One region of the Tistlia sp. genome, then DNA from elsewhere that is predicted to be linked to it. Evidence: riboswitches for the same ligand, from Rfam matches in the RefSeq annotation. Region 1 holds a riboswitch; the other holds the start of a gene.
What was found. A riboswitch is a leader RNA that binds a small molecule or an ion and turns the genes downstream of it on or off. The one in region 1 is predicted to bind thiamine pyrophosphate.

Region 1 (11,763 bases):
TGCTATCGCGCATTCAGTTCGCCTTCACGATATCCTTCCACATCGTCTTCCCGGCGATCACGATCGGCCTCGCCAGCTACCTCGCCCTGCTCGAGCTGCTCTGGCTGCGCACCGGCGAGGCGCGCTTTCGCGACCTCTATCGCTTCTTCAGCAAGCTCTTCGCGGTCTGCTTCGGCATGGGCGTGGTCTCGGGCGTCGTGCTCAGCTACCAGATCGGCACCAACTGGTCGGGCCTGTCCCAGGCGGCCGGCAACATCCTGGGGCCGCTGCTGGCCTACGAGGTGCTGACCGCCTTCTTCCTGGAAGCCGGCTTTCTCGGAGTCATGCTGTTCGGCTGGGATCGGGTCGGCCCGCGACTGCATTTCCTGGCAACCTGCATGGTCGCCGTCGGCACCCTGATCTCGTCCTTCTGGATCCTCTCGGCGAACTCCTGGATGCAGACGCCGGCGGGATTCGAGCTGGTCGACGGCTACTTCCGCCCGACCGACTGGCTGGCCGCGATCTTCAACCCCTCCTTTCCCTACCGGCTGGTCCACATGATCCTGGCCGCCTACCTCTCGACCGGCCTGCTGGTCGGCGGCATCGGCGCCTGGCACCTGCTCAAGGGGCGCGAGGAGACGCGCACGCGTACCATGCTCGCCATGTCGGTGTTGTTCGTCGCCGTGGTGGCGCCGCTCCAGATCGTCGCCGGCGACCTCCACGGCCTCAACACGCTGGAGCACCAGCCGGTCAAGGTCGCGGCCATGGAGGGTCACTGGGAGACGCGCCCGGGCGCGCCCCTGGTCCTCTTCGCGCTTCCCGACGAGCGGAGCGAGAGCAACCGCTTCGAGCTCGCGATCCCGAAGCTCGGCTCGCTGATCCTGACCCACTCCTGGGACGGTGAGGTGCGCGGGCTGAAGTCCTGGCCGGCGGACGAGCGCCCGCCGGTCGCGATCGTCTTCTGGTCGTTCCGGGTGATGGTCGCCTGCGGTCTCGCGATACTCGGAATCGGGCTCGTCGGCGCCTTCCTCTACTTCCGGCGCCGGCTCTACGACACGCGCTGGTTCCTCTGGCTGGCGCTGGCCGGCTCGCCGCTCGGCCTGATCGCGATTCTGGCCGGCTGGATCACCACCGAGGTCGGACGGCAGCCCTGGGTCGTCTACGGCCTGCTGCGCACCGCCGACGCATTGGCGCCGCTTTCCGGGGGCAGCGTGGCGGCCTCGCTGGCCGCCTTCGTCGTCGTCTACCTCGGCGTCTTCGGGGCCGGCACCTGGTACCTGGGACGAATTGCGGGGCAGGGGCCGGCCTGGTCGGAGCCGCCGGCCGAGCACGTCGATGCGCCGGGCATGCGCCTGCCGCGCGAGTAGGAGGGGGCTGGAATGGATATCGACACGCTGCTGCCGATGCTCTGGGCCGGAGTCATCGTGTTCGGCGTGATGGTCTACGTCCTGGCCGACGGCTTCGATCTCGGCATCGGCATCCTGTACCCCTTCGCCGGCGACGAGCTCGAGCGCGACCGCATGATGAACTCCGTGGCGCCGGTGTGGGACGGCAACGAGACCTGGCTGGTGCTCGGCGGCGCGGGCCTGCTGGCGGCCTTCCCTCTGGTTTACTCTGTGGTGCTGCCGGCCTTCTACCTGCCGCTGGTCACCATGCTGCTGGCCCTGGTGTTCCGGGGCGTCGCCTTCGAGTTCCGCTTCCGCTCGACCCGGCGCAAGGGCTTCTGGTCCGGCGCCTTCTTTTTCGGCTCGGCGATCGCGACCTTCGCCCAGGGCGTCGTGCTCGGCGGCTTCGTGCGCGGGATCCCTGTCGAGGACGGCGTCTACGCCGGCGGCACCTTCGACTGGCTGGCGCCCTTCCCGCTGTTCGTCGGCCTGGCGCTGGTGTTCGGCTACGGGCTGCTCGGCGCTGGCTGGACGATCCTCAAGACCGAGGGCGCCCTGCAGGCGCGGGCGCGGCGCTGGTCGGCCCTGCTGCTGCCGGTCGTGCTGCTCGCCATGGCGGTTGTCAGCCTGTGGATGCCGCTCAGCGACCCGGCGGTCGCCGACCGCTGGTTCGGCTGGCCGAACATCGCCTTCCTCTGGCCGGTGCCGGTCGCCGTGCTGGCGGTGGCGATCTTCCACTGGCTGGCCCTGGCGCGCGGCAGCGAGGTCTGGCCCTACGTCAGCGCCGCCGTGCTGTTCCTGCTCGGCTTCCTGGGCCTCGGCGTCTCGCTCTGGCCCTACGCGATCCCGCGCGAGGTCGACATCTGGGAGGCCGCGGCGCCGGTCTCGACACAGATCTTCTCCCTGGTCGGCTTCGCCGTGATGATCCCGGTGATCCTGGCCTACTCGGCCTGGAGCTACTGGGTGTTCCGCGGCAAGGTCCGCGACGAGGGCTACCACTGAGGCGCCGGCGATGAGCGAGCGCGGGCGCCGGCTGCTCTGGTTCCTCGGCCTGTGGTGCGCCGGCGTGCTGGCGGTGGCGGCTCTGGCCTACGGCCTGCGTGCGCTGATCGCGCCCTTCTTCTGAGCCGCCCTCACTCCGGCATGCGCAGATAGCTCTCCACCGGCGGCAGCGCGCCGACCACGCCCTGGTCCTGCAGGAACCGGGCGAAGCGGCGGTAGCGGCCGGCGTCGCCGGCCGCCGGGCGCAGGGCGAAGCGCGGCAGGGTGTCGGTCCAGGCCAGGCGATTGAGCTCGTCGTCGAGATCCTCCTTGTAGGCGACGAACAGCTCCCAGCTCTCCTCGGGGTGGTTGATCAGGTATTGCACGCCGCGCTCCAGGGCGCCCAGGAAGGCGGCGTCGCGCGGGTCGGGCTGGACGTCGCTGCGCGCCACCAGGATCAGCTCGTCATAGGCGGGCACGCCCTCCTCCTCGACGTAGAAGAAGCGGCCGGCGCCGCCGGCCAGGCGCAGCTGGTGCTTCTCGAAGTTGCGGTAGGCGCCGATCACCGCGTCGGTCTGCCCGGCCAGCAGGGACTGTCCGAGGGCGAAGTTGACGTTGATCAGCTCGATGTCCTCGAGCCCGAGGCCGTGCGGCGCCAGCATCGCCGCCAGCAGCGCCTCCTCGAACCCGCCGACCGAGTAGCCGACCCGCTTGCCCTTCAGGTCGGCGAGCGTCTCGATCGGGCCGTCGGCCAGGACCAGCAGGGTGTTGAGCGGCGTCGCGACGAGCGTGCCGATGCGCGTTAGCGGCAGGCCGGCGCCGACCTGGATGTGCAGCATCGGCTGGTAGCTGACCGCGACCTCGGCCCGACCGGCGGCGACCAGCTTGGGCGGGTCGTTGGGGTCCGCCGGCTCGAGCAGCTCGACCGCCAGGCCTGCCTCCTCGAAGAAGCCCTTCTGCAGCGCCACCACCAGCGGCGCGTGGTCGGGGTTGAGGAACCAGTCGAGCAGCACGCGGTAGCCGGTCTCGTCGGCGCGGGCGGAGTGGGAAGCGGCGCCGGCCAACAGCAACAGGGCGGCCAGCAGGCACCTGGCAAGCAAGGCCCGGGCAAGGGCGAGAGCTCTCATGGGATATGTCCTCCGTCGTCTCGTTGGGCGGGGCGACGGGGAAAGACGGAAACGGGCGGGGGCGCGACATCGTCGCCGGAGGCCGATTTCCGGTTCCTTCCCTGCGCCGGCATGACCCGGATCAGGTTCTAAGGGTCACCGCCACGGCCGGCGGACTCTCAGCCCTCGCATGCGAGGACACCCCTAGGAACAGCGAGGCGCAGCATGCCTAGTAACCGGACTTTAGACAAGGGTGCTGGCGACCCTCGGCACAGCAAGATGTGCTGATTTAAATTCGGCCCAAAGCTATCACTGTGAGTAAAACTCTTTACAAGCTGTGCTTATGGGCATATACTCAGACACATGCTCAGCAACAATGTACTTTGAGAGGATGTTCCAGTGAAGGTGAGCGCAAGAGGCTGGAATCGTGACATGGGGCAGAACCGTCTCGCTTCGTTCAAGGTGGAGGATGCGAAGCACGTGCAGGCCGGTAAAATTCGAATATCGATGGAGCAGCAGCAGACGGATTTTGACGGGGACGAACTTTCTGTATGCTGGGGTAGGAAAGTCGTACTGAACGGCGATTACTTTATGACGCTGAGTCTCACTAAGAATGACGTTGCAGAAATATTCAAGAGGACATTTGGGGAAACGGTGACGATGGAGATCCTGGATGAGTGCGGCATCACACTGGAGGGGCGGGAGGTAGTAAAGGACTGGGGGGAAATCACATTGCGAGATCTTCTTGAGAGAGTGCAGGGCATGGAGGACACCTAAGGCGCGCCCTGTGAAAGACCTCCTCGACCAAACTGATCTCGCGTTGCGACTGCTCTGGAATCGGAGATCGCAGACGTTCGGAGATTGACCGGCGACTGCTCATGTGGCAGCGCCCACACGCCTTCCCATTCCCCGGTTGGCCGTTGTATCTGGCGTAGAGCCATGGAAGCGGTGTGACACCGCCCTGGGCTGTGCTATGTCGGGCTCCGCCATGCGCCATTATCTCGATTTCGAAAAGCCGATCGCCGAGCTCGAAGGCAAGATCGAAGAGCTGCGCCACCTCTCGGACGCCGGCGAGCTCAACATCGCCGACGAGGTCGCGCGCCTCCAGGGCAAGGCGGAGCGCCTGCTGCGCCAGACCTACACCAAGCTTTCGGCCTGGCAGAAATGCCAGGTCGCGCGCCATCCGGAGCGGCCGCACTCGGCCGACTACCTGGCCGCGCTGGTCGAGGACTTCGTGCCGCTCGCCGGCGACCGCCTGTACAGCGAGGACAAGGCGATCCTCGGCGGCCTCGGCCGCTTCCGGGGCCACTCCTGCGTCGTACTCGGCCAGGAGAAGGGCCACGACATGCAGAGCCGCGTGACCCACAACTTCGGCATGCCGCGGCCCGAGGGCTACCGCAAGGCGCAGCGCCTGATGCTGTTCGCCGAGCGCTTCAGGCTGCCGCTGCTGACCTTCGTCGACACCGCCGGCGCCTATCCCGGCATCGGCGCCGAGGAGCGCGGCCAGGCCGAGGCGATCGCGCGCTGCATCGAGCTCAGCCTGCAGCTCAGGGTGCCGGTGATCGCGACGGTGATCGGCGAGGGCGGCTCGGGCGGGGCGATCGCTCTCGCCACCGCCAACCGCGTGATCATGCTGGAGCACTCGATCTACTCGGTGATCAGTCCGGAAGGCTGCGCCTCGATCCTCTGGCGCTCGGCCGAGCAGAACCAGGAGGCCGCCGAGGCGCTGCGCCTGACCGCCCAGGATCTGGAGCGGCTCGGCGTCATCGACCAGATCGTGCCCGAGCCGCTGGGCGCCGCCCACCGCGGGCGCGGCAAGACCATGACCGCGGTCGGCGACGCCATCGAGGAGGCGCTGCACGCCCTGCGCCGACTCGATGGCGGCACGCTCAGGGTCCAGCGCCGCGACAAGTTCCTGGCGATGGGCCAGAAGGGCCTGGGCTGAGGCTCTGCGCCCCACGTCCGGAGCCTGTCGAGGGACGTGAAGGCGCCGAGCCCGGGCCAGCTACCCACGGGGCGGCTATCCGAAGATCAGGTCGTAGATCACCGAGAGCCCGCCGTAGAGCGGGATGAAGATGCTGAGCACAACGTTCAGGAGGCTCTCCTGGATCGCCCAGTAGACGGCGCCGACGAAGCCGCCGAAGGCCCAGAGAACGTAGAAGAAGACGGCGACGGAGCCGCCGGCCAGCGCTGCGGCCTTGAGGTTCACGGTGAGGTCTCCCGGTAGGTGCCTGCCGGAGGCAAGACGAGCCCCGAGCCCGGTTGGTTCCAGGCCCCGGTCACGCCAAGTCCCGGGTCAGGCCCAGGTCAGGCCCAGGTCAGGATGGCCGCGAGGCGCAGGCGGGCAAGGTCGCTGCCGGTCTCGACCGCGAGCCGGCCGAGGCCGCCGAGCAGCTCCTCGGTCTCCGGCCCGATCTCCTCCAGCGACAGCGCCTCCGCGGCGGCGGCGACCAGGGCCTCCTCGGCCTCCTCCGCCTCGCGCAGGATCTCGACCGTGCTGTTGGTCGAGAAGGTCTCGCGCAGCGAGGCCAGGGCGTCGCGCGCGAGGTCGCGCTCCGGGTCGAAGTCGTCGGGCAGCTCGCCGTGGCTGCGGATCATCGCCTCGAGCTGCTGGAGCAGCCGCTCGTGCTGCTGCGGCGCGTCGGCCAGGGCGTCGGCGTCGAGCAGCGTGTCGTCGAGCCCCGTGCCGACCCGCTTCAGCACCTCGATCGCCCCGTGCAGGGCGCGCGCGACATCCTCCAGCGCAACGGTCCATTCGTCCTTGATCGTACTCATCGCCTCGGCCTCGTCCGACTCCCGGTCCCCGGCGCGACGCCGGGGCGAAGGGCTATAGGTGAGTTCAAGGTACAAAGACCTCAAGCACCTTCGCCTCGACGGTGAAGGTGCAGGGCGTGTGCCCCGCTATCTCGCCGTCGAGGTTGATCCGGCGGCGCATCGGCGTCGCGATCGTGATCCGCTTGCCGCGCAGCGTCAGGACTTCCGGCCAGGGCCGCAGCTGCCCGGCGCGGATCCAGGGCGCGAGCCGCAGCATCCGCCAGAAGCCGACCGGCTTGATGGCGTAGAGGTAGAGCGTCTCGTCGTCGATCCGGCAGTCCTCGTCGACGACCAGGCCGCCGCCGAAGTTCGGGCCGTTGCCGACCGCGATGTGGATGAAGCGGCCGCGCGCGGTCTCGCGGTCGCAGCGGATCCGGGCGCGGAACGAGCGGTTCTGCTGCCAGGCCAGCCACAGGCTGACCGGGTAGCTCAGCAGGCCGAGGCGGCGCTTGCGCTCGCCGCTGTGGAAGCGCGGCACCTCGGCGCCCAGGCCGATGGTCGCGACATTGAAGAACAGCGTCCTGCCGGCGCGCCCGAGGTCGATCCGCTGGCGCTTGCCGGCCGCGATCACCTGGGCGGCCCGCTCGAGGTCGTCGGGAATGTGCAGGGCGCGGGCGAGGTCGTTGGCGGTGCCGAGGGGCAGGATGCCGAGCGGCTTGCCGGCGGCGACCAGGCTCTCCGCGAGGCCGTGGAAGGTGCCGTCGCCGCCGGCCACGACCAGGGCGTCGAACTCGTTGGCGCGCCGCTCGATCACCTTGCGCGCCGCGACCTCACCTTCCGGCCGCTCGATCTCGGTATCGAGGCCTGCGGCCTCGAGCGAGCGAACGGCGTCCTCGGCTTCCGCGGCTCGGCCGCTGTTCGGATTGATCAGGACCAGGCAGCGCATGGCGGTTCACCCGGTCGGTCGCGGGGGCTCAGGCGAGCTTGCCGTGGCAATGCTTGAATTTCTTGCCCGAGCCGCAGGGGCAGGGGGCGTTGCGCTGGACCTTGCCCCAGGTCGCCGGATCGCCGGGATCGACGGCGCTGGCCGCGGGCTTCTGGACCGGCCGGCGCGCCGGTTGGGCCGCGGCCTGGGCGCCGCCCTCGCGCAGCGGCGCACCGGCGCCGACCAACTCGGGCTCGCGCTCTCCCGGCCCCGGGCGCAGCGCCGGATCCTCGCGCGTCTCGTGCATCTCCTGGGGCGGCCGCTGCGGCGTCACGGCGGCCGGGTCCTGGGTGCGGATCGCGATGTGGCTGAGCAGGGCGGTGGTCTCCTCGCGCACCCGCACCAGCATGTTCTCGAAGAGGTCGAAGGCCTCCTTCTTGTACTCGTTCAGCGGATCGCGCTGGGCGTAGGCGCGCAGGCCGATGCCGTGGCGCAGGTGATCGAGGCTGAGCAGGTGGTCCTTCCACTGGCGGTCGAGCACGTTCAGCAGGATCTGCTTCTCGGCCAGGCGCATCAGCTGGGGGCCGAAGTTGACCTCCTTGGCCGCCATCTTGCGCTCGACCTCTTGGATCATGCGCTGGCGGATCTCCTCGTCGGCGATGCCCTCTTCCTTGGCCCACTCGGAGACCGGAAGGTCGAGCCCGAACAGGCGCAGCGCCTCCTCGTGCAGGCCGGCGACGTCCCACTGCTCGGCGTAGGCCTTGGCCGGGATGCAGCGCGTCACGACGTCGCCCAGCACTTCCTCGCGCATCGAAACGATGGTGTCCTTGACGTCCTCGGCGAGCATCAGCTCCTTGCGCTGCTCGTAGACGACCTTGCGCTGGTCGTTCATCACGTTGTCGAACTTCAGCAGGTTCTTGCGGATCTCGAAGTTGCGCGCCTCGACCTTCGACTGCGCCTTTTCCAGGGCCTTGTTGACCCAGGGGTGGACGATCGCCTCGCCCTCCTGCAGGCCGAGGCGGCGCAGCACGCCCTCCATGCGGTCCGAGCCGAAGATCCGCATCAGGTCGTCTTCGAGGGACAGGAAGAACTTCGAGGCGCCGGGATCGCCCTGGCGGCCCGAGCGGCCGCGCAGCTGATTGTCGATGCGCCGGCTCTCATGGCGCTCGGTAGCCAGGACGAACAGGCCGCCGGCCTGCTTGACGACCTGCTTGGCGGCCTCGATCTCGGCGTGGATCGCCGCGGCGGCTGCCTCGCGCGTCGCCTCGTCGGCCTCGGCGGGGATCTCCTGGGCAAGCCGCATGTCGGCGTTGCCGCCGAGCTGGATGTCGGTGCCGCGGCCGGCCATGTTGGTCGCGATGGTCACCGCGCCCGGCTGGCCGGCCTGGGCGATGACGAAGGCCTCCTGCTCGTGCTGGCGCGCGTTCAGCACGTGGTGCGGGATCTGCTTCTTCTGCAGCAGGGCGGCCAGCATCTCCGACTTCTCGATCGAGACGGTGCCGACCAGTACCGGCTGCTGTCGCTGCCGGCATTCCTCGATCTGCGCCACGATGGCGTCGAACTTCTCGGTGACCGAGCGGTAGACCTCGTCGTCGTAGTCGAGGCGCGCGACCGGCACGTTGGTCGGGATCTCGATGACCTCGAGCCGATAGATGTCGGCGAGCTCCTCCGCCTCGGTCATCGCCGTGCCGGTCATGCCGGCGAGCTTCGGATAGAGCCGGAAGTAATTCTGGAAGGTGATGGAGGCGAGCGTCTGGTTCTCCTGCTGGATCGTGACGCCTTCCTTGGCCTCGAGGGCCTGGTGCAGGCCTTCCGAGTAGCGCCGGCCCTCCATCGCGCGGCCGGTGAACTCGTCGACGATGACCACCTTGTCGTCCTTGACCAGGTAGTCGGTGTCCCGGGAGAACAGCTTGTGGGCGCGCAGCGCCTGGTTGACGTGATGCAGCACCCCGACGTTGGCGATGTCGTAGAGCGTGCCCTCGTTGAGCAGGCCGGCCTCGGCGAGCAGCGCCTCGATGTGCTCGACGCCGGCCTCGGTCAGGGTCACGGAGCGCTGCTTCTCGTCCTTCTCGTAGTCCTCCTCGACCAGGCCCGGCAGCAGCGCGTTGACCTGGCGGTAGAGCTCGGAGGAATCCTCGGCCGGCCCGGAGATGATCAGCGGCGTGCGCGCCTCGTCGACCAGGATCGAATCGACCTCGTCGACGATGGCGTAGCAGAACTCGCGCTGGACCATGTCCTCCAGGCGGAACTTCATGTTGTCGCGCAGGTAGTCGAAGCCGAACTCGTTGTTCGTGCCGTAGGTGACGTCCTTGGCGTACTCGAACCGGCGGGCCTCGTCGGGCAGGGCGTGGACGATGCAGCCGACGCTGAGGCCCAGGAACTCGTAGATCCGGCCCATCCACTGGGAATCGCGCTGGGCCAGGTAGTCGTTGACGGTGACCACGTGCACGCCCTTGCCGGCCAGGGCGTTGAGGTAGACCGCCAGGGTCGCGACCAGGGTCTTGCCCTCGCCGGTCTTCATCTCGGCGATCATGCCGCGATGGAGGACGATGCCGCCGACGAGCTGGACGTCGTAGTGGCGCTGGCCGAGGGTGCGCCGGGCCGCCTCGCGTACCGTGGCGAAGGCTTCGGGCAGCAGGTCGTCCAGGCTCTCTCCGGCCTCGAGCCGTGCCCGGAAGGCCGGCGTGCGGGCCCGCAGGTCCTCGTCCGAGAGCTTCTCGACCTCGGGCTCCAGGGCGTTGATCTGAAGCACCAGGGGCCGAAGCGATTTGACGAAGCGGTCGTTGGCTGAACCGAACAGCCGCTTTGCGATGGAGCCGATCATGAAGTCCTCGGGGCACGGGGCGTGGGCCGGCCGCCCTCGGAAGGGCGCCAGTCCTGCGGGGTCACAGATATGGCTCCCGACCGGGCCTGTCAACGAAACGCCCCGAGCCGAAGCCCCCGGCCGAGCCTCGCGCATGCCTTCGGGGCGGCTATCCCAGCGCCGCCTGCCCTTGTTCGCCGGCCCGTTATCTGCATAGTGCCGCCGATGCAGCGTGGCGGCCCCGTCCAGTCGATGGGCCGGCGCCGAGGCCCGCGGTCGCCACGACCCTATCCCGTCTCCTGCCGGAGCCGGCCCGCTCGAAAGGATTCCCCCATGCCCCGCTTCCCCTGGCTCGCCCCCGCGCTGTTCGGGCTCGCCCTCCTGGCCGTCCCGCAGCTCGCCGCCGCGCAGGACGGTGCCGCCGCGACCGGCGAGGACCCCGTGGTCGCCGTGGTCAACGGGCAGGAGCTGCGCCAGTCCGACGTGCTGCGCTCGGCCCAGGACCTGCCTGCGCAGATGCAGGCCCAGGTCGGCATGCTGTTCCCGGCCCTGATCGAGCGCCTGGTCGATCTGACCCTGCTGACCCAGGCCGCCCGCGACGCCGGCGTCGCCGAGGACGAGCGCGTCCGCGCCCTGGTCGCCGAGGCCGAGGCGGACGCCGTGCGCCGCGTCTACCTGGAGGACCAGATCGAGGAGGCGCTGACCGAGGAGAAGCTGCAGGACGCCTACCAGGCCTACCTTGCCGAGAACCCGGCAGCCGAGCAGGTCAAGGCCCGGCACATCCTGCTGGAAACCAAGGAGGAAGCCGAGGCGGTCATCGCCGAGCTCGAGGAGGGCGCGGAGTTCCAGCAGCTCGCCACCGAGCGCTCGACCGGCCCCTCGGGACCCCAGGGCGGCGACCTCGGCTGGTTCGCCAGGGACCAGATGGTGGCGCCCTTCTCCGAGGCCGCCTTCGAGCTGGAGACCGGCGACTACACCCGCGAGCCGGTCGAAACCCAGTTCGGCTGGCACGTGATCCTGGCCGAGGACCGCCGCGAGGCGCCGGCGCCGAGCCTCGAGGAGGTCGAGGCCGAGCTGCGCGAGCAGGTCGCGCGCGGCGTCATCGACGAGCAGGTCAAGGCCCTGCGCGAGGAGGCCAGCGTCGAGATCATGCAGCCGGCGGCGCCGGATGCGGCGGCCCAGCCGGGGGCCGAGGAGCCCGCGGCCGAGGAGCCGAAGGCCGAGTAGTCCGGGGCAGCCGGCCGCAGGGCTGCGCGTGCAAGCCACAGCAAGGACGTCGTCATGAGCAAGGTCTCGCCGCTTGCGCCGGAGCGCTTCCCCGAGCTGCCGCCGGTCGCCGGCGTCGAGATCGCCACGGCCGCCACCGGGATCCGCTACAAGGGTCGCGACGACCTGCTGCTGCTGCGCTTCCGGCCGGGCACCACGGCGGCCGGCGTGCTGACCCGCTCGCTGACTGCCAGCGCCCCCGTGCTCTGGTGCCGCGAGGCCCTGGCCGGCGGCGCCGCCGCGCTCGGCCTGCTGGTCAACGCCGGCAACGCCAACGCCTTCACCGGCGCGCGCGGCATGGCCTCGGTCGAGCGCCTGCTCGGGGCCCTGGCCGAGACCCTGGGCGGGCGCCGCGAGCAGCTCTACGTCGCCTCGACCGGCGTCATCGGCGAGCCGCTACCGGACGAGCGCATCGCCAGCCACCTGGGGGCGCTGAAGGGGCAGCTGGGCGGCGACGGCTGGGACCGCGCGGCGCGGGCGATCATGACCACCGACACCTTCGCCAAGGGCGCCGTGCGCACCGCCCGGATCGGCGAGACCGAGGTCACGCTGGTCGGCATCGCC
Region 2 (11,763 bases), on a different contig from region 1:
CCGTGAAGCGCGACCGCGACGCCTGCGCAGTCCCCTCCCTCGCTTCATGGTGAGCCTGTTGAACCATGCAAGCGCCGCGGCCCCGCCCAGAGCGGTGCGGCGCGCCCTCAGCCATCGCCGCGTCGCCACTCCTCGACCCAGAGCGTCGTCGTGCCCTGGTGGCCGGTCGGCCGGACCCCCTCCAGCCAGGTCGGCAGGACAAAAGGATCGGCGCGCCAGAACAGCGGCAGGGCCGGCAGGGTCTCGGCGTAGAGCTGCTGGATCTCGGCCCAGAGGGCGCGCCGCCTGTCGCGGTCGAGCTCGAGCTCGACGGCGTCGAGCAGGCGGTCCATCTCGGGATTGCAGTAGCCCATGACGTTCTGTCCGCCCCAGCTGTTCCCGGCGCTCGGGATCTGATCGCAGTGCAGCGTCGTGCGCGGCACGTTCTCGGGCGACGACAACCAGGCGAACATCGCCAGGGCGGGAAAGCGGCGCTGGCTTACGGTCTGGCCGAAGAAGACCCGCGCCGGCTCGTTCTTGATGGCGATGTCGATGCCAAGCGCCTTCCACTGCGCCTGCAGCACCTGCTGGACCAGCTCGCGGCTGCGGTTGCCCGCGGTCGACATCAGGCTGAGCCGCAGGGGCTCGCCGGCGGCGTTGCGCCGCAGGCCGCCGGCGCCCCTCGTCCAGCCCGCCTCCTCGAGCAGCCGGGCCGCCTCTTCGGGATCGTAGGCATACCGGCGCACGCTCTCCTCGTGGATCCAGTCGAGCGGGCTGACCGAGCTGTCGGCGACCGGCTGCTTGCCGTGGAACAGCTGCGCGTCGATCGTCTGCCGGTCGGCGCCGAGCAGCAGCGCCTGGCGGACGCGCAGGTCGGCGAGGGCCGGGTTGTCGAGATTGGGCGCGATGTGCTCGTAGACCAGCCCCGGCTTGTAGATCACCCGGAAGCCCTCGCCGTGGCGCTCCTCGAAGGCGATCGCCTGGTCGAGCGACAGGCCGATCCCCCCGGCGATCATGTCGATCGAGCCGGACAGCAGGTTGGCCTCCAGCGACGCCGTGTTCTCAATGGTCTTGAGCAGGATGCGGTCGAAGAAGGGCTCCTTGCCCCACCAGGTCGGGTTGCGCTCGAGCAGGATCTCGGCGCCCGGCGTCAGGGAGACGATCCGGTAGGGCCCGAAGGCCAGGCCGGGGTTGGCCGGGTCGCTGTCGAAGGCGGTGCGGAAGCGGTACTGCGCCGGGTCGGCCTCGAAGATCGGCCGCTCGATGTGCGCCGGCAGCAGGCGGAAGTCCGCAGCGCTCATGTAGCTGTAGGTGACCCGGTCGAGGTGGAAGGTGAAGCGCTTCTCGTCGTGGACCTCCAGCGACAGGATGCGCCGGTAGGCCTCGAAGTTCGAGACGCCGGACTGCGGGTGCCGGCCGACCTCGTAGGTGAAGCGGACGTCCTCGGTCGTCACCGGGGTGCCGTCGCCCCAGGTCGCCTCCGGCTGCAGCGCGTAGGTGACGGCGATGCCGGGCTTGCCCTCGGACGTCGTCTCCAGCACGGCGGTGCCGGCCTCGAGGTCCGGCAGCTCGACGCAGAGCATGCAGACCGGCTGCCAGTCGTGGTCGAAGTGGGTGAGCGGCCGCTGCGTCATCGCCAGCACGTAGGTCTTGGCCAGCATCGACTCGATGTTGGGGTTGAGCGTCGCCGGATACTGGGTCATGCCGATGGTCAGGGTGCCTTCGGCGCGCGCCGCGCCGGCGCCCAGGGACAGCGAGGCCAGCAGCCCCAAGGTCAACAGCAGCGATCGCATGGTCTCTCCTTCGCCCGGTTCGAAGGGGAGCTTAGCAGGTCGCGGGGCCGGCATCGAAACCGGCTCGCCCCGCGTCACGCGGCCAGCTTGCCGCTCTCCTTGCGCCTGGCCACGTAGGCCTCCAGCGCCTCGCGGCGACCCTCGTCGAGCGGCGGCGGCTCGTACTCGGCGAGCAGGCGCTTCCAGATGGCGTTGGCGCGCTGGGTCGCGGTCTTCGAGCCGGCCTCCTGCCAGGCCTCGAAATTGCGCCAGTCCGAGAGCAGCGGCGCGTAGAAGGCGGTCTCGTAGCGGTCCAGGGTGTGCTGGGTACCGAAGAAGTGGCCGCCGGGGCCGACGTCGGCCATCGCCGCGAAGCCCAGGCTATCCTCGTCGACGACGATCGGCTTCATGAACTCGGTCATGTTCTGCAGCAGCTCGGCGTCGAGCACGACCTTCTCGTAGGAGGCGACCAGGCCGCCCTCCAGCCAGCCGGCGCCGTGGTGCAGCATGTTGGCGCCGCCCATCAGGGCGCCCCACAGCGACATCATCGATTCGTAGGCGGCCTGGGCGTCAACCGAGGTCGAGGCGTTGGCGTTCGACGAGCGGTAGGGCAGGCCGAAGCGGCGCGCCAGCTGCCCGGCTGCCATCGAGGCCTTGGCGTACTCCGGCGTGCCGAAGGCCGGCGCGCCGGACCTGAGGTCGACGTTCGAGGTGAAGCCGCCATAGACCACCGGCGTGCCGGGACGGACCAGCTGGGTCAGGACGATGCCGGCCAGCGCCTCGGCGTGCTGCTGGGCGAGCGCCGCGGCCAGGGTTACCGGGGTCATAGCGCCCATCAGGCAGAAGGGCGTCACCACCGGCGGCTGGCCGTGCTCGGCGAGCGCGATCAGGCCCTCGGACAGCGGGCCGTCGATGCGGCGCGGCGAGTTGACGTTGATGACGCTGAAGATCGAGGGCCGCCCGACCAGCGCCTCGCGGGTCTCGCCGCGCGCCAGGGCGACCATCTCCAGGGCGTCCTCGACGCGGTCGCGGCCGACCGCCGTCGCATAGAAGGACTTGTCGGTCAGGGTCAGGATCGACTGGTAGCAGTCCAGGTGGCGGCTCTCGGGCGGCAGGTCCATCGGCGCCACCGACTGGTTGGTGACGTACTGCACGATGTTGAGCGACTGCCCGAGGCGCAGCAGGTTGCGGTAGTCCTCGAAGTTGCCGTCGCGCCGGCCGCGGTCGAGGTCGGTGACGAAGGGCGGCCCGTTGACCAGGCCGAAGATCGCGGCGTCGCCGCCGATCTCGAGCGCGCGTGCGTCGTTGCGCGGCGTCATGGTGAAGCGCGCGGGCACCCGGGCGAGGCTCTCCTCGACCAGGCCGCGGTCGAAGCGCACCAGGCCGCCGGGCCGCTCGACCTCGGCACCGCCGGCGGCGAGCAGGTCGAGCGCCTGGCCGCTCATGAACTCGACGCCGAGTTCCTCGAGGATACGCAGCGCGGCCTGGTGGATCGCCTCGACCTGATCGTCGGACAGCACCTCGACCGGTTTGTAGGGGTTGCGGACCTGCTGCCAGGGCAACTGGTTCAACCGGGCGGCTTGGGGGGGGGCGGGGCGGGGGGGGGGGGGGCCGCCCTCTCGACGGGACATGCCGTCTCCTCCCTGTCGGCCGTCGCGTGGCGGCCGTTCTCCTGTCGGCCGTTCTCGTCGCGGCCGGGATCCAGCTTAGACCAAGGAGGGGCGGAGACAAGGACGCGGCTGCTTCGGGGCAACGCTGCCGTGCGACTGGCCCGGTCGGCCGGTCACCTCGAGGCGGCCGCCGTCCCGTGCGGCGCCATCTGCGGCGGCGCCCCGGGGCCCTCGAGCGGCATGCGGAAGGTGAAGCGCGTTTCCGCCGCGTCGGAGGCGACGCCGAGCGTGCCGCCGTGTGCCTGCGCGATCTCCGAGGCGATGTAGAGACCCAGCCCCAGGCCACGGTTCGCAGGTCCCGAGGCGGGGCGCGAGAAGGGCTGGAACAGCCGGCCGCGCGCATCCTCCGGGATCGGCGCTCCGGCGTTGGCGACCGAGAGCTCGAAAGCCTGCCCGTCGGCGCCGGCCCGCACGCGCACCGGCGCCTCCGGGTCGCCGTGGGTCAGGGCGTTGGACAGCAGGTTGGACAGGAGCTGCGCGAGCCGCGCGCGCTCGCAGGTGACCGGCCGGTCCAGCGCGATCTCGGCCTCGATGGCGCGCTCCGGCCAGGCGCTGCGCAGCTCCTCGACGACCTGCCCGAGCGCCTCGCCCAGGTTCCTGTCGGGCTCCGGCGTCAGCCGGATGCCGTCGCCGAGCCGGACGCGCGCGAAATCCAGGACGTCGCCGATCAGGTCGGTCATGCGGAGGACGCTTCTGGACATCAGCTCGACGATCTCGGCCCCCTTGGCGTCGAGCGGCCTGCGCTGCAGCAGCTTGATGCCGGCGTCGATCGACGACAGGGGACTGCGCAGATCGTGGCCGAGCACCGCGACGAACTGCTCGCGCCGCTCCGCCGTGCGCTCCGCCTCGGCGAGCGCCGCCGCCTTGGCGTCAAGGCGCTCCTGAAGGTCGAGATGGAAGCCGATGAGCTCGGCGCTCAGCGTGAACAGCCCGATGGTCTCCGGCCGGTCGAGGCTCGCCGGGCGCGGATCGATCGCGCAGAGCGTCCCGAAGAAGTCGCCGTTCGGGCGGCGGATCGGCACCGAGATGTAGCTCTGGAAGCCGTAGGTCTTCGGCGTCGCATGCCCGCAGTACCGATCGTCCTCGGCGACGTTGTCGATGACGATGAGCTGGCCGGCCTTGCGGATCTCGCTGCAGAGCGTCGTCTCGAGATCGAGCTCGCCGCCCGGCTCCAGGCCGAACTCGATCTCGTCGCGCACCGCACAGGCGATCCAGCGCTCCTCGGTGACCCGCGCGATCGCCGAGAAGCGCATGCCGGTCATCCGGCAGACCACCTCCAGGACGGTAGGCACGATGTCGATCCGGGCCACGGCGGCCACGTCGTTCGCGAAGCTGTCGGGCACCGAAACTCCCAGGGCGGAATGCGGCTCGTTGGCCGAACCGGACGTCTGCAGCGATCTAGGTAGTGCGTCCAGGCGGGCTTATCAATTCGGCGAGCCCCCGCCGACGGCCGCTCGCGGTGCCGGGTGGTTCGGCGACGACCCCTGGCGAGCGGCAGGCGGGGCTAGTCCGCCCGCTTCGCCGCCCAGCCGTCCGGATCCTGCAGGAAGCCGCGGACCTCGGCGACCTGTTCCTCGGACAGGCGCCCGCTCTGCTCGGCGACGGCGAGCACGTCCCACCAGGTCGCGAGACCCTGGAGCGCGACGCCCTGCTCGGCCAGGCGGGCGGTCGACTGCGGGAAGATGCCGTAGTGGAAGACGACGAAGCAGTGCGCGACGTCGGCGCCGGCCGTGCGCAGCGCCTCGACGAAGGTCAGCTTGGAGCCGCCGTCGGTCGCCAGGTCCTCGACCAGCAGCACGCGCGCACCCTCGGCGAAGCAGCCCTCGATCTGGGCGTTGCGCCCGAAACCCTTGGGCTTCTTGCGCACGTAGACCATCGGCAGCCCCATCAGATCGGCGAGCCAGGCCGCGAAGGGAATCCCCGCGGTCTCGCCGCCGGCGATCGCGTCGAAGGCCTCGACGCCGGCGCTGCGCCCCAGCTGCTCGACGCCGAGCCGCATCAGCGTGGCGCGGGCGCGCGGGAAGGAGATGATGCGCCGGCAGTCGACGTAGACCGGGCTCTTGCGCCCCGAGGTGAAGGTGAAGGGCTCCTCGGGCCGGATCAGCACGGCCTCGATGTCCAGCAGCGTCGCGGCGGCGAGCCGGGCGGTGTCGGTGGGCTGGTGGTCGCGCGGCTGGTGGTCGGGCATGGCGGCTCGGTTCCTCGGGGTTGCGCGGCCGTGATAGCGGCTGGCGGCGCGGCGGGCAACGCCCCAGCGGCTCGGAACGAGGCGAGGGCCGGTGCGTTTGCCGAAGAGAGCAAGCCGACCGCCGGGGGCAGGTGCCGCGGCGGCCGGCGAGCTGCTGTCAGGAAGGGATTGCCATGCCGATCGAGAAGAAGACCACGGAGGCCCGTCAGGCCGAGCCGCGCAAGACCAACTGGCACGTGCTGACGATCGGGCTGCCGCTCGGCGTCGTGGCGCTCGGCGCCGTCCTGCTCTGGTTCTTCGCGTTCCGCTGAGCACCCCCCGCGGCAGCCATGACCGATAGCCCGGTCGCCTTCGGCCGCGCGCGCCGCTAGACTCCTATTGCGATGCAGCATGGCGGGCTGTCTGCGCCATCGGGTGGCGGCCGGCGGCCATCGCATTCTTGGCTGTGCAGGGGGCCCGCGGGCGCTGAAACCGAGCTCGTTGGGCTACACGGCACTGCTTGCCTCGCTGTCGGCGCTGCCGCCGATTTCGATCGACATGAACCTGCCGGCGATACCGGCAATCGAGGCGAGCTTCGGCGAGCCGAGCGGCCAGGGCGCCCTGACCCTCAGCCTCTTCGTCACGGGCTTCCTGATCGCGCCGCTGGTCGGCGGCCCGCTGGCCGACCGTTTCGGGCGTCGTCCCGCGCTGCTCGGTGCGTTGCTGGCCTTCTCCCTGGCGTCGCTCGCCTGCGCCGCGGCGCCGACCTTCCTGACGCTGCTCCTGGCGCGCTTCGTCCAGGGCACGGTGGCCGGTCTCGGCGTGGTGCTGCCGCTGGCTATCGTGCGCGACGTCTTCGAGGGCGCCTCGGCGCGCCGGCGGCTGTCGCAGATCACCGCGATGATCGGCGTCGCGCCGCTGGTCGCGCCGGCGCTCGGCAGCCTGGTCATGCTGGCCGGCGGCTGGCGGGCGGTCTACGCCTTGCAGGCCGGATGGGGCGCGCTGATGGCGACGACGGTGGTCCTGCTCTTCGCCGAGACCCTGCCGGTCGAGCGCCGCCAGCCGCTGAACCCGGGGCAGCTGCTGCGCAACTACCTGTCGGTGCTGGGTTCGCGCGAATTTCTCGGCTATACCCTGGTCTTCGCCTTCGGCTTCGCCGCGCTCTTCGCCTACATCTCGGGCTCGGCGACCGTGGTGATCGAGGACCTCGGCCTCTCGGAGTTCTGGTTCTCGGCGATCTTCGCCGTGACCTCCTTCGGCCTGATCCTCGGCTCCCTGCTCTCGGCCCGGATCAGCGGGCTCGGCATCCCGACGCGGCGGCTGACCGTGCTTTGCCTCGCCGGCTCCGCGGCCTGCTCCGGCGTCGCCCTGGGCGCCGCCCTGGGCGGCTGGCTCTCGATCGGGGTGCTGGTGCCCTGCATCTTCGGCATGGTCTTCGCCTTCGGCCTGATGGCGCCGAACATCACCCACGCCGCGATCCAGCCGCTGCCGCACATGGCCGGCGCCGCCTCGGGAATGATGCGCTCGCTGCAGATGCTGGCGGGCGCCGCCGCCGGCGGCTTGGTGGCCCTGCTGATCGGCCCCCTGCCGGCGGCCGTGGCGATGGCCGGCGTCATGCTGCTCTCGGCGCTGTTGGCGCTGGCGATCTACCGCACCCTGCTGCACGGCCGCGGCGGGACGGGGGCGGGGGCGGCGGGCCGTCCCCTTTGACAGCAGCTTGCCGGATCGCCATCTTCGGAAGCGTTAGGCCTGGGGTGTCTTCCCGGCGGCGCTGCGGCGTGCGCGGGGGAGGCTGAGAGCAGACCCACCGAACCTGATCTGGATCATGCCAGCGCAGGGAGTCGCCGACGCCTCCGTTGCTCCCGCTTTCCGGAGTCTCGACGCGCCGACGGCCCCGCCGCGACGACACGCGAGGAGCCGACGATGACAGCAAGCCCTTCCCACCTCTCCCGACGCCGCCTGCTGGGTGCCGGCGCCGCAGCCGGTGCCGCCCTGGGGGCCGCCCTGGGGGCCGCGGGCCTGGCCGCGCCCGCGGTCCGCGCGCAGGTGCCGCGCGCCTGGAAGCTCGTCACCTCCTGGCCGGCCGGAGCACCGGGGCCGGGCACGACGGCGGCGCGCCTCGCCGAGCGCATCACCCGGGGCAGCGGCGGCCGCCTTACCGTCGAGGTCTTCGGTGCCGGCGAGCTGGTGCCGGCCTTCGAGGTCTTCGACGCGGTCGCCTCGGGCACCGCCGAGCTCGGCCATACCGCCTCGCTGTTCTGGGCCGGCAAGATGGCGATCGCGCCGGTCTTCACGGCGGCGCCCTTCGGCCTGATGCCGGAGGCGCACAACGCCTGGATCTACTACGGCGGCGGGCAGGAGCTCTGGGACGAGCTCTACGGCCGCTTCGGCGTCAAGCCCTACCTGGCCGGCAACTCGGGCTTCCAGATGGGCGGCTGGTACCGCCGGCGCATCGACGGCCTGGAGGACGTCAAGGGCCTGAAGATCCGCATGCCCGGCCTCGGCGGCGAGATCCTGCGCCGGCTCGGCGCGGCGCCGCTGTCGCTGCCGCCGGGCGAGATCTTCACCGCCCTGCAGACCGGCGTGATCGACGCCGCCGAGTTCCTCGGCCCCTGGAGCGACGTCGCCCTGGGGCTGGACCGGGCCGCGCCCTACTACTACTGGCCGGGCTTCCACGAGCCGAACGGCAGCGCCGAGGCACTGGTCAACCGCGCGGCCCTCGAGGCGCTGCCCGACGACCTGCGCAGCCTGGTCGAGATCGCCTGCGAGGCCGAGAACAATCGCGGTCTCGCCGAGGCCGAGTGGTTCAACGCCCAGGCGCTGCAGCGCCTTGAGGCCGGCGGCACCGAGCTGCTGCAATTCCCGGCCGACCTGCTGCAGGCGGCGCGCCGCGAGTCCGAGGACGTGCTCGACCGCGTCGCCGACGGCGACCCCCTGTTCGGGCGCATCCTGGAGTCCTGGCGGGCGGCGCGCGAGGCCTCAATCGCCTGGGGCCGGGTCAGCCGCCACGCCCTGCTCGGCGCCCAGCTCGCCTCGTGAAGGAGATCGCCATGACCGCCCAAGGCTCCGCCCTCAAGGCTCCCGGCGCCACGCTGGCGGCAATCCGTCACCAGGAGCCCCTGGTCCACAACATCACCAACTTCGTCGCCATGGACCTGGCCGCCAACGCCCTGCTCGCGATCGGCGCCTCGCCGCTGATGGCTCACGCCCGCGAGGAGGTCGCCGAGGTCGTCGCCCTGGCCGCCGCCCTGACGCTCAACATCGGCACCTTCTCGCCGGCCTGGGTCGCCGCCGCCGAGCTGGCGGCGGGCGAGGCGCGGCGGCTCGGCAAGCCCTGGGTGCTCGACCCGGTCGGGGTCGGCGCCACCGCCTTCCGGCGCGATAACGGCCGCCGCCTGTCCGCCCTCGGCCCGACCGTCGTGCGCGGCAACGCCTCGGAGATCCGCGCTCTGGCCGGCCTCGCCGGGCAGGGCATCGGCAGCGCCGGCAAGGGCGTCGACGCCTCCGATTCGGTCGAGAGTGCGGCCGAGGCCGCCGACGTCCTGGCCCGGCGTCTCGACTGCGTCGTCGCGGTCACCGGCGAGGTCGACCGGGTGACCGACGGGCGGCGCATCGCCACGGTCGCCAACGGCCACGCCATGATGACCCGGGTCACCGCGCTCGGCTGCTCGCTGACCGCCGTGACAGGCGCCTGCCTGGCGGTCCAACCCGACGCCTTCCTGGCCACGGTCCATGCGCTGGCGCTGGTCGGCGTCGCCGGCGAGCAGGCGGCCGGGCAGGCGACGGGCCCCGGCTCCCTGCGCGTCGCCTATCTCGACCGGCTCTACGGCCTGTCGCCCGAGGAGCTCGACCTGGCGGCCAGGATCGAGGAGGCGGTCGCTTGAGCATGCCGGCCCTGCGCGCGCCCTTCGACCTCTCGGTCTACCTGGTCGTCGGGCCGGGCGACTGCCGCGGCCGGCCGGTCGCGGAGGTCGTCGCGGCGGCGCTGCGCGGCGGCGTGACGCTCGTCCAGCTGCGCGACAAGGAGGCCTCGAGCGGGGCCTTCCTGGCCCTCGGCCGCGAGCTCAAGGCGCTCTGCCGCGAGGCCGGCGTGCCCTTCATCGTCAACGACCGGGTCGAGGCCGCGGTCGCGCTCGACGCCGACGGCCTGCACGTCGGCCAGGAGGACCTGGACGCCGGCGCGGCGCGCGCGGCGATCGGCCCGGGGCGCCTGCTCGGCCTGTCGGTCCATGCGCCCGAGCAGCTCGCCGGCCTGGAGCCGGGCTGCGTCGACTATCTCGGCGTCGGCCCGGTCTTCGCGACGAACAGCAAGGCCGACGCCCGGCCCGCCGGCGGTGCCGAGGGCATCGCGCTGATCCGCCGGGCCAGCGCGCTGCCGATCGTCGCCATCGGCGGCCTGACCGCCCAGCGGGTGCCGGTGCCGCTCGGCGCCGGCGCCGATGGCGTCGCCGTGGTCTCCGCGATCGCCGGCGCGCAGGACCCGGCGGCCGCCACGCGCGAGCTGGTCGAGGCGGTGGCTGAGACTCGGCGGCCAGGCCGCGGCGCCTCGACGAGCCGGCCCGGCCGCCGCTGACTCCGTCAAGCCTGGGTGCCGGCCGACGCCGCCGCGGATGCCGAGGGCGCGGCGCGCAGGCTCTCCTGGGCGCCGTCCTCGGCTTCCTCGGCCTGCTGTGCGACCAGCGCGTGCGCCTGCCAGATCACCCGCTCGAACAGCGAGATGCCGGCCAGCATCGTCGCCGCCTGCTCCGCGTCGTCGGTTTCGCTGCGCTCGCCGAGGTAGCTCTCGCGGACGCTGCGGATCGCCGGTCCGCGGTCCGTGGTCACGTCGAGCGCGAAGGCGCGGTCCTCGGCCGTGGCCTCGCGGGCCAGGGCCTCCGCGCAGGTGTGGAGAATGGCATGCAGCGAGTCGCCGAGCAGCTGGCCGAGGTGCCGCCCGCCGTCGCTGGCCAGCAGCTTCTCGACCGTCGCGGTGAAGCGAGCGACGTCGTCCGTCAGGCTTTCGAGGTGCCGCTGCGCCTCGATCCGACGGTAGTACCGCCCGAGCTGGCCGGCGCTCATGGTGAGGCGGCCGAGGTCCTCCAGGAAGCCGTCGGTCGCGCGCAGCAGCGCGCGCGGCGCTTCGGCATCCGCGGGCCGGGCCCCCTGCGCCGGACCCGCCCCCGCCTCCGCCAGCGGGGCGAGCAGGTCGGCGACGGCCTGGAAGATCCTGTGATGCTCGCGCGCCGTCAGCTCGATCGCGAGGTCCGGATCTTGAAGAGCGAAGTCGCCGATGAACGCGGGCCGCGCCAGGTCCTCTGCCGGTGTGCGCGGCCAGAGGCGTCCGAGCAGTCGGGCCGAGGGGCCGAGCGTCGGCATCAGCAGAAGCGCCGCGCTGGCGTTGAACAGCAAGTAGGCCCAGGCGACGCGGGTCGCGGGGTCGTCGCTCAGCCATTCGAGGAGCGCGAGCGACAGCGGCAGCGACGTCATGGTCTCGATGAAGAACAGGGGCAGGAAGACCAGGCAGCCCACGACGTTGAAGGCGACCTGATACATCGCGAGCTGGCGGGCCTCGCCGCGCAGCTTCATGGACAGCAGGTAGGTCGTGGCGCTCGACCCCAGGTTGGTGCCGTAGATCACCATGGCCGTGGTCTCGAACGAGAGGACGCCGCTGGCCATCAGCGACATGGAGAGGACGCCGATCGCGACCGAGGAATTGACGACGACCGTCAGCACCGCGCCGATCAGGAAGGCGAGCAGATGGGAGCCTGCCGTCGATTCCAGCAGGCTGCGGACGGTCTCGCTGTCGGCCAGGGGCGCGGTCCCTTCCTTCAGCAGGCTCAGCCCGACGAACAGCAAGGCGATGCCGAACAGCGCCCAGAGGCCCTGGCGCCAGGGCCTGAGACGCTCGATCGTGACGCCGAGCCCGACGAGTCCCGTGAGCACCAGGACCGCGGGCCCGAAGTCGAGGGACACGATGAACAGCAGCGCTCCGGCGCCGAGGTTCGAGCCGACGATGAGCGGCAGGCCGCGCACCACGACCGTCATGCCGGCGACCAGGAGGCCGACGACGATGAAGGTGACGACGGCCGAACTCTGGGTCAGGGCGCCGGCCAACGCGCCCCAGGCGAAGCCCTTGCCGGGGGTTGCGGTCCAGCCGCCGACGGCGCGCTGGAAGCGGCGGCTGGTCATCCCTCTC

Region 2: linked by a shared signal. The riboswitch ahead of WD341_RS06600 (TRAP transporter substrate-binding protein) and the one ahead of WD341_RS07925 (ABC transporter substrate-binding protein) in region 1 are both predicted to bind thiamine pyrophosphate.

What each region holds. Positions count from the first base shown of each region.
Region 1 is NZ_JBBDQW010000031.1:7,565-19,327, reverse strand. It holds gene WD341_RS07940 (cytochrome ubiquinol oxidase subunit I) at 1-1,346, shown strand, start outside; gene cydB (cytochrome d ubiquinol oxidase subunit II) at 1,359-2,366, shown strand; gene WD341_RS07930 (DUF2474 family protein) at 2,377-2,490, shown strand; gene WD341_RS07925 (ABC transporter substrate-binding protein) at 2,498-3,472, opposite strand; TPP riboswitch at 3,554-3,667, opposite strand; gene WD341_RS07920 (hypothetical protein) at 3,851-4,228, shown strand; gene WD341_RS07915 (acetyl-CoA carboxylase carboxyltransferase subunit alpha) at 4,440-5,396, shown strand; gene WD341_RS07910 (hypothetical protein) at 5,472-5,660, opposite strand; gene WD341_RS07905 (hypothetical protein) at 5,759-6,226, opposite strand; gene WD341_RS07900 (lipid kinase) at 6,291-7,151, opposite strand; gene secA (preprotein translocase subunit SecA) at 7,180-9,954, opposite strand; gene WD341_RS07890 (peptidylprolyl isomerase) at 10,267-11,160, shown strand; gene argJ (bifunctional glutamate N-acetyltransferase/amino-acid acetyltransferase ArgJ) at 11,215-11,763, shown strand, end outside.
Region 2 is NZ_JBBDQW010000025.1:107,574-119,336, reverse strand. It holds gene WD341_RS06630 (peptide ABC transporter substrate-binding protein) at 108-1,772, opposite strand; gene WD341_RS06625 (trimethylamine methyltransferase family protein) at 1,847-3,322, opposite strand; gene WD341_RS06620 (ATP-binding protein) at 3,535-4,764, opposite strand; gene WD341_RS06615 (orotate phosphoribosyltransferase) at 4,926-5,609, opposite strand; gene WD341_RS06610 (hypothetical protein) at 5,783-5,920, shown strand; gene WD341_RS06605 (multidrug effflux MFS transporter) at 6,090-7,298, shown strand; TPP riboswitch at 7,329-7,447, shown strand; gene WD341_RS06600 (TRAP transporter substrate-binding protein) at 7,512-8,627, shown strand; gene thiM (hydroxyethylthiazole kinase) at 8,639-9,472, shown strand; gene thiE (thiamine phosphate synthase) at 9,475-10,161, shown strand; gene WD341_RS06585 (Na/Pi cotransporter family protein) at 10,167-11,763, opposite strand, start outside.